One region of the Bacillus sp. PK5-006 genome, then DNA from elsewhere that is predicted to be linked to it. Evidence: predicted binding sites of a transcription regulator. Region 1 holds the regulator's gene; the other holds the start of a gene.

Region 1 (6,022 bases):
AAAGGCGCAAGCGTTCAATATGTCAGTCCATCTGATAATAGGGGGGCAGGCTCATGGGTCGGGCATCAAATCAGCGGGTTTCCTGATGGGAAAAGAATATTATTCATTGTGAAATAAATCGGAAAGAGTCTCCCTTGAGTGGGGGGCTCTTTTGTTTATCATCAGAGCCTATTCGAGCTAGCAGGGTCAAAAGATTCAGTGGTACAATCAATCTATAAGGTACAAAGACTGACAAGAAGAAAATGTGAAGGGACATTTGCTTATGGATAAGAACAGTGCATTATACGATTTTTTTATGCAGCATGCAGAGAAGCTGACTGAAACATGGTATGAATCAATTGAGGACGATGATCCAGAATCCATATATCGTTCAACAGATTCCAGCATCATAGCAGAGCTAAAACGGCAGAATCAAGATTATTACCAGCATTTTATACGAGCTATTATTGAAGATAAGACGTATTTACATACTGAATTTAAAAAATGGTCTGAGGATTTAGCCAGTGACCCAAAGCATTTAAATACACCATTAGATTATGTCGTGAGAGAATACATGTCCAATCAAAGAGTGGTTCTGCATTACTTAAAAGAATTTATCAAACAGCGTCAAGATGAAATTGATATTGACCGCATCTTTTATTGGTATGATTTAATTTCCGAAGCGTTTAATATTTCAATCCATGTGTTTATCCAGCAATATGTGAAAAATACAACCGAAAAACTCGTGGCTCAAAGAGATATGATTTACGAATTGAGCTCGCCGGTAATTGTCCTAAAAAGCCAGATTGCGTTATTGCCTTTAGTAGGTGACATTGACACAGCGAGAGCAAAGATTATTTTAGAAAATACGCTAAATCAGTGCTCGCAAAAAGGTGTTCAGCATTTATGTATTGATCTATCGGGTGTGGTCATAATTGATACAATGGTGGCTCATCAAATCTTTGATCTTGTCACGTCACTTCGGTTAATTGGAGTAGAGACGACCATTTCAGGGATTAGACCAGAAATTGCCCAAACAGCAGTGCAGCTTGGGCTTCCTTTTAATGAATTTCGCACGGCATCATCACTTGCTCACGCGCTGGACCGAATGACTGAATTTTCTTCAATATAAAAACCAGGCCGATGAAAGGCCTGGTTTTTTATTTAGATGACAGCGTCAATTTGTGTGACTTTCCAATTTTTTTGTACTTTTTCGTACGTAACAGTTCGTTTTACTTTGCGTCCATCAAGAGTTGGGACAGTAAATTCATATGTGCGGACCGTTTGTTTTTTAGAAACAAGTTTAGGTGTGGCTTTTTCCCAATTGAGCATGTTGTCTCCATCACCGACTGGAACAGCCATTTTGCCTTTATGAACAATGAACTGATAATCTTTTAAACCATGTTTGATGGCATCTGGAGTGAAAACTTGAGATAGGTAGCTGTTTAATTTTTTCTTTGTATCAAATGTTTTAGAAAGATAGTTGTACGTCATATCTTTATAGGTAAATGATTTTAATTTGACATTAGAATGGTCTTTAATTTTGTAGCCTGACATTGCACTCCAAAAATGTTCTCTTGCATCAAGGGCAATATGTAACGCTTCTTTATTTGTCAAAGCGGCTGATTTCTTGGAAGCGGCCAATGTTGTTGTTTGTAATGAGATCATAAGCATAATAGCAGTTAATAAAACAAATAATTTTTTCAAGGCGATTGCCTCCTTTTCTCAATGAAAACTTCTTATGTTACAAATGTTACAATAATTACAGAGATATTACAAGTATTAAATCTAAATGTTTTTTATTTCTTTTGTTTCTAATTATATAACGTTTGAGGGAGACAAAAAGTTTTCATTTTTTTTATTTTTCTTCTTAATCATTATTTAACCGTTCTAAAGAAGAACGAAACGTCTTTTGGAAAAATTTCTATTTAGACGTTCAACACTCTTTTTTATTTAAGGCATATACTGTCGTGATGAATGTCTAAAGAAAGTGGTGTTTAATATGTATCATCCGTATGAAGGTATGGGGAATGGTTACTCATATGATAGGCAGATGCAGGGATTGCCATCGATTTCTATTCCTCAAATTGGAGGTTTTCCTGGGTTTCCGATTGGAGGAGGTACTTGGCCAGGTCAAGGGTCAGGCGGACAATCGGCACCGCCAGCACCGCCGCAGCATATGATTTCGCAGTATCAGCAAGCACTCTCTCAGCCTCAAAGTATGCAGTCATTTCTATTTGGGCATGGTGCAGGGGGAGGCCATCAAGCTGTACAATTTGCAGCGGGATGTAATAGAAGATGGACGATTGTGCTTTTGAGAAACGGCCAAGTATTTTTAATGTTCGTTCTTTCCTCACAGCCTTTTGGCCGAACAACTGGCTTTATATGGCCGAACTTTACATTTGGTTCCTTCCCAAGCTCAAGTATTCTTGCCTATTCTTGTGCATAAGAAAAAGCCGGTTCTCATCAGCAGCTGATGAATACCGGCTTTTTTTAATGAATATTTCGAAAAACGCCAATCACTTTACCTAGTATACTCACATTCTGTAAAATAATCGGTTCCATTGATGGATTTTCTGGCTGTAATCTAAAGTGTGTATCTTCTTTATAAAAACGTTTCACTGTCGCTTCATCTTCCTCTGTCATGGCGACCACAATATCACCATTGTTAGCAGTGCTTTGCTGACGCACAATGACATAGTCCTTGTCCAAAATACCTGCATCAATCATACTTTCTCCCATAATTTCAAGCATAAACACTTGTTCGTCTGGTGCAGCAAATGTCTCTGGAAGAGGGAAGTATTCTTCTACATTCTCAACAGCTGTGATAGGAAGGCCTGCCGTTACTTTTCCGATGACTGGAACGTTCATTACAGCACTCTTTGGAATATTCATTTCCTCTTCATCTAGTACTTCGATCGCTCTAGGTTTTGTCGGGTCTCTTCTAATTAAACCCTTTGTTTCTAGTCTAGCTAAATGTCCATGGACCGTTGAACTGGATGCTAGACCGACAGCTTCTCCAATTTCACGGACGGATGGGGGATAACCCTTGCTTTTTACTTCATCTTTGATGAATTTCAGGATATCGAGTTGTCTTTTTGATAGCTTCGTCATCTTTTGCACCTCAAAACGTCAATTTTAAAGAAATTATAGCATGTTTTTCCTAACAGTACAAACATAGGTTCGAAAAAACGTTTGACAGAAACGTTTGTTCGTATTTATAATGAGAGACAGAAAGAGCGAACACATATTCTATTAGGAGAGATGACATTATGAGGTTAAAAGAATCTATTATTTTTATTGGGGTATTCTCATTCATCGTTGGCATTTTTCTCTCACTTATTGCAGTCACAAGCCATAATGATTCAAATCAATATGTTAAAATAGAGGTTCAATCAGGAGATACTCTGTGGGGGTTAGCTGATCAAGTAAATGACAGCAAATCAATCGACAAAAATGCATTTATTGACTGGGTAACAGAACACAATGATCTTGCTTCAACAGAAATCCAGCCTGGAGACATTCTTGTCATACCCGTGAAAAAAGAGCATCCAGTCGTATATCAGCTTGCAACAGTACAGTAGAAAGGTCGATTGAAGACATGAACGCAATCATTTATGCGAGAGTAAGCACTGTGAAAGAAGAGCAGGAAACCTCGCTGAAAAGACAAGAAGAAGAACTGCTGGCTTTAGCTGCCATGCACAAGATGAATGTGGTCAAAGTCATCAAAGAAAAAGCAAGTGGATATGAGCTAGATCGTGATGGCGTGTTTGAAATGCTTGCTGCACTGAAGGAAGAGTCGATCGATGCCGTTCTTATCCAAGATGAAACACGTCTTGGAAGAGGACAAGCAAAAATTGCGCTTCTTCATTGTCTATTTAAAGAGAACGTAAAGGTATACAGCATGTTTCATAGAGGAGAGCTTGAGCTTTCAGAAGCAGATGAAATGGTCATCGAGATTGTAGGAGTCGTCGAAGAGTACCAACGGAAAATTCATAACCTGAAAATCAAGCGGGGGATGAAAAGGGCTGTTGAGCGCGGATATCAGCCTGAACTGAATTTAAGGCAGCAGAACCATGCACCTGGCCGTGAGCGTATTGAAGTGCCGATATCAGAAATTGTTCGATTAAGAAAAAATAACATGACGTTCGCCGAAATTGCCGCAACTCTTCAGGCATTAGGTTTTGACATTTCAAAAGCAACGGTGCATAGAAGGTATCAAGAATATGAAAAAGGCTTTACCACCTAAAGCGTGATTTGTTGTCAAAATGATTGATATTTAGTAGTATGTAGAGAAAATGCTTTAAAGGAGTTTGTCATGATTTCTAAAGAACAGCTTGCAAGAATAAATGAGCTTTCAAAAAAATCGAAAGAGACCGGTTTATCAGACGCTGAAAAAACAGAACAAAAGCAGTTGAGAGAAGAGTATTTGAAAGCTTTTCGTTCTTCTATGAAAAATACACTTAAAACTGTTAAAATCGTTGACCCTGAAGGAAACGATGTTACACCAGAAAAATTAAAAAGAGAAAAAGATCAGAACCTTCATTAAGGCTGTGATTTCTTGAATTTTGAAAAGATGGGAAGAATATTCTCGTCTTTTTTCATATTTGCATAACTTTTTAGGTGATCGATAAACTAAATGTGACAAAATCCTTCTTTTTCAGCGTGAAATAGTTGTGAAAAAAGGACAGTAGATTTATGATAATGGTGTACACAAGATACGGAAGGGGATTTATATGGAAACGATTGAATTGAAATCTATTGCAACAATACGTACTCTCTCCATAGACGCAATTGAAAAAGCGAATTCCGGTCACCCAGGAATGCCGATGGGTGCTGCACCAATGGCGTACGCTTTATGGACGAATCACTTAAACGTAAGTCCGCAAAATCCAAATTGGTTTAACAGAGACCGCTTTGTTTTATCTGCGGGCCATGGTTCTATGCTTCTATACAGCATGCTTCATTTAAGCGGATACAATCTGAGCATAGACGATTTAAAACAATTCCGCCAATGGGGAAGCAAAACACCTGGACATCCTGAATTTGGACACACAGAAGGCGTAGACGCGACAACGGGTCCACTAGGCCAGGGAATTGCTATGGCAGTAGGAATGGCACTTGCAGAAAGACATCTTGCGGAAACGTATAACAAAGACAACTTTCATGTTGTAGACCACTATACATACAGCATTTGCGGAGATGGAGACTTAATGGAGGGAATTTCCTCTGAAGCAGCTTCACTTGCTGGTCATTTAGGCTTAGGCCGTTTAATCGTTCTTTACGATTCAAATGACATTTCTTTAGATGGCGATTTAGATCGTTCATTCTCTGAAAATGTGAAGAATCGTTTTGAAGCGATGAACTGGGAAGTTCTTTACGTGAAAGACGGCAACAACATCGAAGAAGTAACAGCTGCTATTGAAAAGGCGAAGCAAAGCACAGACAGACCTACATTAATCGAAGTGAAAACAACGATCGGTTTCGGATCGCCAAACCGTGCGGGAACGTCTGGTGTGCATGGTGCACCGCTTGGCAGCGAGGAAGCAAAGCTGACGAAGGAAGCTTACTCTTGGACGTTTGAAGAAGATTTCCATGTACCTTCTGAAGTGTACGATCATTTCAAAGAAGCTGTCAAAGACGCTGGACAGAAAAAAGAAGCAGCGTGGAATGAATTGTTTGCGCAATACGAAAAAGAATATCCAGAGCTGGCAGCACAGCTGAAGCTTGCGATTGAAGGAAAGCTTCCTGAAAATTGGGATCAAGAGGTTCCTGTTTATGAAGCAGGTTCAAGCCTTGCCTCCCGCGCATCCTCAGGTGAAGTGTTAAATGGCATTGCAAAGCAAGTACCTTTCTTTATTGGCGGGTCTGCTGATCTTGCTGGATCAAATAAAACAACGATTAAAAACACAGATGATTTCGGTAAAAATAATTATGCCGGCAAAAACATTTGGTTCGGTGTCAGAGAGTTTGCAATGGGTGCAGCACTCAATGGTATGGCACTTCACGGCGGTCTTCGTGTATTCGGCGGAACGTTCTTTGT
Region 2 (6,022 bases), 400 kb from region 1:
CAGCTTGTCATGCTCATCTTGAAATTGTTTTGGCCAGCTCGATTGGTATTCAATCACTTCCACCTTTCGAAGCATCAAACGTTCCATCTTTGTTAACATCAGCTTGTTTTCCACCTGCAAACGGGCCTTTTGTTTAAACCCTAGTTTTTCATAAAGCTTAATTGCTGGTGTATTTGCCTCTGCTGTTGTGAGCTCGATTGTTTTTTGATACTGGATAATGGATTGCAGGAGCGCTGTCCCGATTCCTTGATTGACATGATGTGGGTGCACAGCTAACCGGCTGAGGATGATCCGATCATCATGCAGTTCATATGAAGCGATTCCTAACAAATGCCCCTCTTTTTCAAAGCCTATGAAAATCTCATCTGTTTCTATTATGTCTTGAACCGTTTCTTTTAAGGGCGGTAAATCTTGATAGCCAATTTGTTCTGCCTCCCGCTGATATGCAGCCAATTGGATATGTAACAGCTCTTTCGCTTGTTCTTCATTTTTTTGATCCAGTCTGATGATCATGCTTTCGCCTCCAGCTTTTTCACAAATAGCACCCGGTCTTCATGAATGCCGTCGTAATCTGAAAAAACTGAAATACCATCCACTGTTTTATCTCCCTTTTCTATCTGAAAACCGAGCTTTGTATGGTAAGCAATCGAGACTTTATTGACAGGAGCTGTAATAGCCTTAATCGTTGTTCTTCCTTCCTTTTCAGCCGCTTCATAAAACGCTTGATAGAGAATTTTGCCAATCTTCAATTTCCGGTGGTCTGGATGTACCCCAACAAAGTGAATATACGCTTCATCTGAATGCGATTGCGATAAAAAACCGACTAGAAAGCCGATCAGTTCACCTTTTTCAACAACGACAAAACTTGTTTGCTGAAAATGTTCGAAAAATAGCTTTGGCAATTTCGCTCGTAAATCTCTGCCTCCCCACCAGCTTTGAATGACGGATGTGACCGCATAAAAATCTGACGGCTTCACTTGACGTATCATGATGGCCTCGCCCCTTTTCATTTTTAGCTGTACCGCTCTTTTTTCACAAAAAATCAACTGTTTCAATAGTCTACCTGTCTGATCAATTGTTTGTAAAGGTGATGTATCAGCCTTTTTTCCTTTCAGCTTTGTTGGTTCTTCGTTCTTTTGCTATCATCTCCTTTTAAATCTTCACACTTATTTCAAAAAGTTCACTTTTTATGCGAAAGATCCATTCTTTTGTTATGTTAAGATGGTTCATATAGGAAATGGAACAAACGTTTATTGGAGATGATGATATTGGTTTGGATTGTTACTTCACTTGTTGTGTTTAGTCTTTTAAAGCTGCTTGTCACTTCGCTGCCTTCGGGTGTTGTTGAACGCCTTTTTAGTCGTTATGCGGTGCATGCAAAAGTAACAAGTGATCAAACAACGATGACGTTTCAAGGACGTCCACTCGATGATCAGCAAACATCCGAAATTATTCAACATTTTAATGATGCGATCTTTATTGAACGCTATTATATTTATCCTGGTGACGAAGAGCGTTTTCTTCATCCGCAGGAAGGGCCGGCGCCGCTTACCATGCAAACAAAGCTTGGCAAGCATGATGTAACCCTTTATCTGTATCATTACGATGACCATGTGGATGTGGTGCGGCAGTTTACCCATAAGCCTAAGAAAAAACTAACGGCCTATCGTTTGCGTTCTGAGCCGCTCCAAACATCAAATAACTTAGCACATGCTTAAAATGACTCATTTTACCCAGATGAGACGAAGTGGAGACACTTCGTCTTTTTTGTATGGATTTACACTCTTCTCTTTGAATGATTTACCAGTATCAATTTCACCTTCTGGCGGTTAAAATGTATACAGAACATACGTTCTAAGAGGTGAAAATCATGAATGAACGAGCCATTCTGCTTGTGGATATGCAGTCGTTTTATGCGTCAGTCGAAAAAGTGGAGGCTCCCCATTTGAAGGATGTGCCGCTCATCGTCTCAGGAGATCCCGAGCGGCGGAGCGGGGTCGTACTTGCGGCCTGCCCGCTCGCTAAAAAACGGGGCGTACAAAATGCATCAAGATTATGGGAAGCAAAGGAGAAATGCCCTGAAGCCGTCGTCGTACGTCCACGTATGCAGCGCTACCTTGATGTCTCTGTCATGATGACAGAACTGCTTGAACAATACACAGATCTTGTCGAACCCTATTCAATTGATGAACAGTTTCTCGATATTACGGGAAGTGTGACACTACTCGGTTCGCCGCGCGAGATCGCTCAAAATATACAAACGACCATTATGAACCAGACAGGCATTTACGCACGTGTTGGCATTGGCCCTAATAAAGTGCTCGCTAAAATGGCCTGTGACCATTTTGCTAAAAAAAACAAATCTGGCATCTATGAACTTCGTGCAGACCGGGTTGCGGCTGATTTATGGCCGCTTCCGATTGGAAAATTATTTGGCGTCGGCAAACGGATGGAGCACCATTTAAAACGAATGGGCATCAGTACCATCGGGACGCTTGCTGCTTATCCGTTAGACCGGCTAAAAAAACGCTGGGGAATCAACGGGGAGCTTCTGCAGCGAACTGCTTTAGGACACGACCCTTCCCCGGTCACTCTTCACACACATGATCAGCAAAAAGCGGTTGGGCATCATATGACCCTTCCCCATGATTATGCGTCCTTTGAGGACATCAAAGTCGCCCTTCTTGAATTGAGTGAAGAAGTGGCAAGACGTGCGCGCTTTAAGCATTATGTTGGGCAAACGGTGTCTGTTGGCGTAAGAGGCGCTGATTTTTCTCATCCGACTGGATTTCATAGACAAATCAAGCTCCATTCACCCACACAATACGGAACAGATATTGCAGAAGCAGCTATTCAGCTATGTCAGCAGCACTGGGACGGCCAGCCCATTCGCAGTGTAGGTATTACTCTCTCGCAGCTGCAGCCTGACAGCCAATATCAGCTGAGTTTATTTGATCACCATTTCAAAAAAGACAGACTCAGCAAAGTATTTGATGCGATCCATATGAAGTATGGACCTGCTGCACTCTTGCACGCTTCGTCACTAACAAGCGCAGGGCAGGCGTATCACCGCGCCGAAAAAATTGGTGGACATTACAAATAACGGAGGCGAACAGCCATGAATCCCAATAAATTAACACCTGGATACAACATCATGTGGGAATCAAGCCGAATGATGCTCCCAGAGCACCGTGAACAGCTGCTTGCTCAAAAACGGAAAAAAAAAGAATACACACCTCCTTCGCTGAGTACTGATCAGCTAGAGGAAATGAATTTTTTGATCACACAGTCGATTACAGAGGACCAAGCGATTTGCGTGACATATGCTGCAGCAGGTATGAAACAGCAGTTTTGGGGCTGGGTGAAAACCATTCATTATGAAACGCAGCGCATAAAAATCGTCAATGATGAAGATGTTCTCCACCTGTCCTTGCAGCAAATTGTCGCGATTGATCTTGATTAAATTGTCTTTAAGTGATCGTACGAATCAGCATACTAAAAGACATAGAAGCACCGGGAGAAAAAAACAAGACTTCGAATTTGCGGGGCCATTAAAGGCTCCTCTGCCATATGACGGATGTCTCCTCCATCAAATTGTGTATTTAATTTGCACAATTTTTCATGTATGATTGGAACATCTTAACACTCAGGGGAGAAACAGCATGAAAAATAACTTACGTACTTTACATCCACTTAGTTGGACAATCATCATCGGTACCATATTCGGCCGAATGGCGACGTCTATGAGCATTCCTTTTTTAGCCGTTTATTTGACACAAGTCAAAGGGGCCTCAGCTTCTTCAGCTGGGTTAATCATTGCCGTCAGCTCCCTTATTGGGATCGTGGCGAGTTTTTACGGCGGCTATGTTTCTGACCGAATCGGCAGAAAAAAAGTCATGCTTCTATCCATCTTCGGCTGGTCATTTGTCTTTGTTGGCTTTGCGTTTGCAGATGCCATTTGGGTCTTCTTTCTCATGAACGCTTTAAACGGACTGTGCCGGGCACTGTTTGAACCAACGTCTAAGGCGCTCTTATCTGATGTCACCCCATCAAGTATTCGGTTGTTTGTTTTTAATTTACGGTATACGGCCATTAACATCGGTGTAATCTTCGGCCCGCTGCTTGGCTTATATCTTGGATCATCGAAAACAACATTTCCATTTCTTGTCGCTGCCTTCATTTATTTGTTATACGGATTAACGCTGGCTTGGCAATTTCAGAAGCATCCAGTTGCTGCTCCAGAAAACACGAAACAAATCAGCGTCAAAAAAGCCCTTTCCATTATCCAAAAAGATACAGTCTTTAGCATCATCCTCATCGGCGTTACCTTATGTTCGTTCGGGTATTCGCATTTAAGCTCAACGCTGCCTCAATACTTATCAGCGTCACCTATGATTGAGGATGGTCCTAAACTGTTTGGATATCTTTTATCTTTAAATGCAGTGGTTGTCATTGTCATACAATACCCGCTCATCATGATTGCAAAGCGCTACTCCACCATTTTGTCGCTGACCACCGGGAATATTCTTCTTGCCGGCAGTTTGTTTGCCATTGCTTTTTCACAAAGTCTCGGCATGCTTGCTTTCATCATTGTCGTGTTTACAATTGGGGAGGTTCTGCTGTTTGCGATGATGGATCTTTTTGTAGACAATATTGCAAAGCCTGAAGTGAAGGGATCGTACTTTGGGGCGATGGGATTTTCTCAGCTCGGCAGTGTCATCGGACCATTTGTCGGCGGACTGTGCATTGACTATTTTGGCGCAGCCCATCCCCTCTCCATTTTTACGGTCTTGTCAATGATCACCATCGCAGGCGTTCCATTCTTACTCATTGGATATTACCGTCTAAAAAAGCGATCGGCAGCAGCCATAGCTGTTAAAGTAAGTGGAGATCATTAAAAAAACCGCTCTCTCGTTTGAGCGGTTTTTTCTTTATACCCGGCGGATGGCGATCTCTTCCACCTTATGCTGATCCCCTTTTTTCAAAATGAGATCAGCCCGATATTTTGTCGGTAAAATATTTTGATATAAATTAGGGCGGTTCACGGTATTCCAAATGGTGCTTGCCATTTGATCTGCCTCTTCATCCGTCAAATCTTTATATTGATGAAAGAAGGATTCAGGGTCTTGGAAGGCTGTTTCTCTTAGCAAACGAAATCGTTCTTTATACCATGACTGAATTTGCGTTTCAGCGGCGTCTACATAAATCGAAAAATCAAAGAAATCGGATACAAACACACGCGGTTCATCCTTCAGATCATCCAGCGCTGGTGATTGGAGCACATTGATTCCTTCAATGATGACAATATCCGCATCCTCTACTGTTTCATACACCCCTTCTAGCCGGTCATAGGTCAGATGCGAATATACCGGGGCATGCACAGTTTGTTTACCTGATTTTAATTCATTCAAAAAAGACAGCAGGGCTTTGACATCATAGCTTTCCGGGAAGCCTTTCTTTTCCATCAGCCCTCGATCCTTTAATTCTTTTTGAGGATATAAAAAGCCATCTGTTGTCACAAGACTCACCTTCAGCCCATCTCCAAGCCTAGATAAAAGCGTTTCAATGATACGAGCCGTTGTGCTTTTCCCGACAGCTACACTTCCAGCAATCCCAATTAAAAAGGGAATTTTGGCATGATGCGGGTAGTTTAAAAAGGCATTCACATGCTGGTTTTTTTGTTTTTCTGCAAAGACATGTAATGTCAGAAAACGAATAAGCGGTATGTAAATATCTCGAACTTCTTCAAGCGATAAATAGTCATTTAACCCTTGCAGCGCTCTTGCTTCCTCTTCTGAAACAGATACCGGCATATATTCTCCAAGAGCTGCCCAGGCCTCTCTCGTATGGCGCGTGTATAGCGTATTAAAATCTAGTCGCGTGTCACTCAAAGTCTTTCCCACCAATCTTCACTAAACTCGTAACCCAAAAAGACGATAATCCGATTGTAGCTTAAAATGAAGGCGCTGTCTTTATTTTTCAACGAAAGTTTGTTTGTTTTGCGAAAAAAAGCATTAAAAAA

What was found. The regulator LexA, encoded in region 1, represses DNA repair genes until DNA is damaged. The targets are predictions, from matches to a motif close to CGAACATATGTTCG.
Region 2: a site for LexA is predicted at 1,843-1,856, ahead of M1D84_RS08050 (DNA polymerase IV). Genes of this name have one in related genera too.

The regions. Positions count from the first base shown of each region.
Region 1 covers NZ_CP096414.1:1,952,107-1,958,128, reverse strand. Annotated here, with positions in the region: gene M1D84_RS10195 (NucA/NucB deoxyribonuclease domain-containing protein) at 1-117, shown strand, start outside; gene M1D84_RS10190 (STAS domain-containing protein) at 263-1,111, shown strand; gene M1D84_RS10185 (IseA DL-endopeptidase inhibitor family protein) at 1,144-1,686, opposite strand; gene M1D84_RS10180 (hypothetical protein) at 1,982-2,428, shown strand; gene lexA (transcriptional repressor LexA) at 2,473-3,093, opposite strand; gene yneA (cell division suppressor protein YneA) at 3,252-3,563, shown strand; gene M1D84_RS10165 (YneB family resolvase-like protein) at 3,581-4,228, shown strand; gene M1D84_RS10160 (DUF896 domain-containing protein) at 4,298-4,528, shown strand; gene tkt (transketolase) at 4,716-6,022, shown strand, end outside.
Region 2 covers NZ_CP096414.1:1,548,508-1,554,529, reverse strand. Annotated here, with positions in the region: gene M1D84_RS08065 (GNAT family N-acetyltransferase) at 1-513, opposite strand, end outside; gene M1D84_RS08060 (GNAT family N-acetyltransferase) at 510-989, opposite strand; gene M1D84_RS08055 (YfmQ family protein) at 1,269-1,718, shown strand; gene M1D84_RS08050 (DNA polymerase IV) at 1,871-3,103, shown strand; gene M1D84_RS08045 (YolD-like family protein) at 3,119-3,463, shown strand; gene M1D84_RS08040 (MDR family MFS transporter) at 3,663-4,898, shown strand; gene coaA (type I pantothenate kinase) at 4,932-5,891, opposite strand.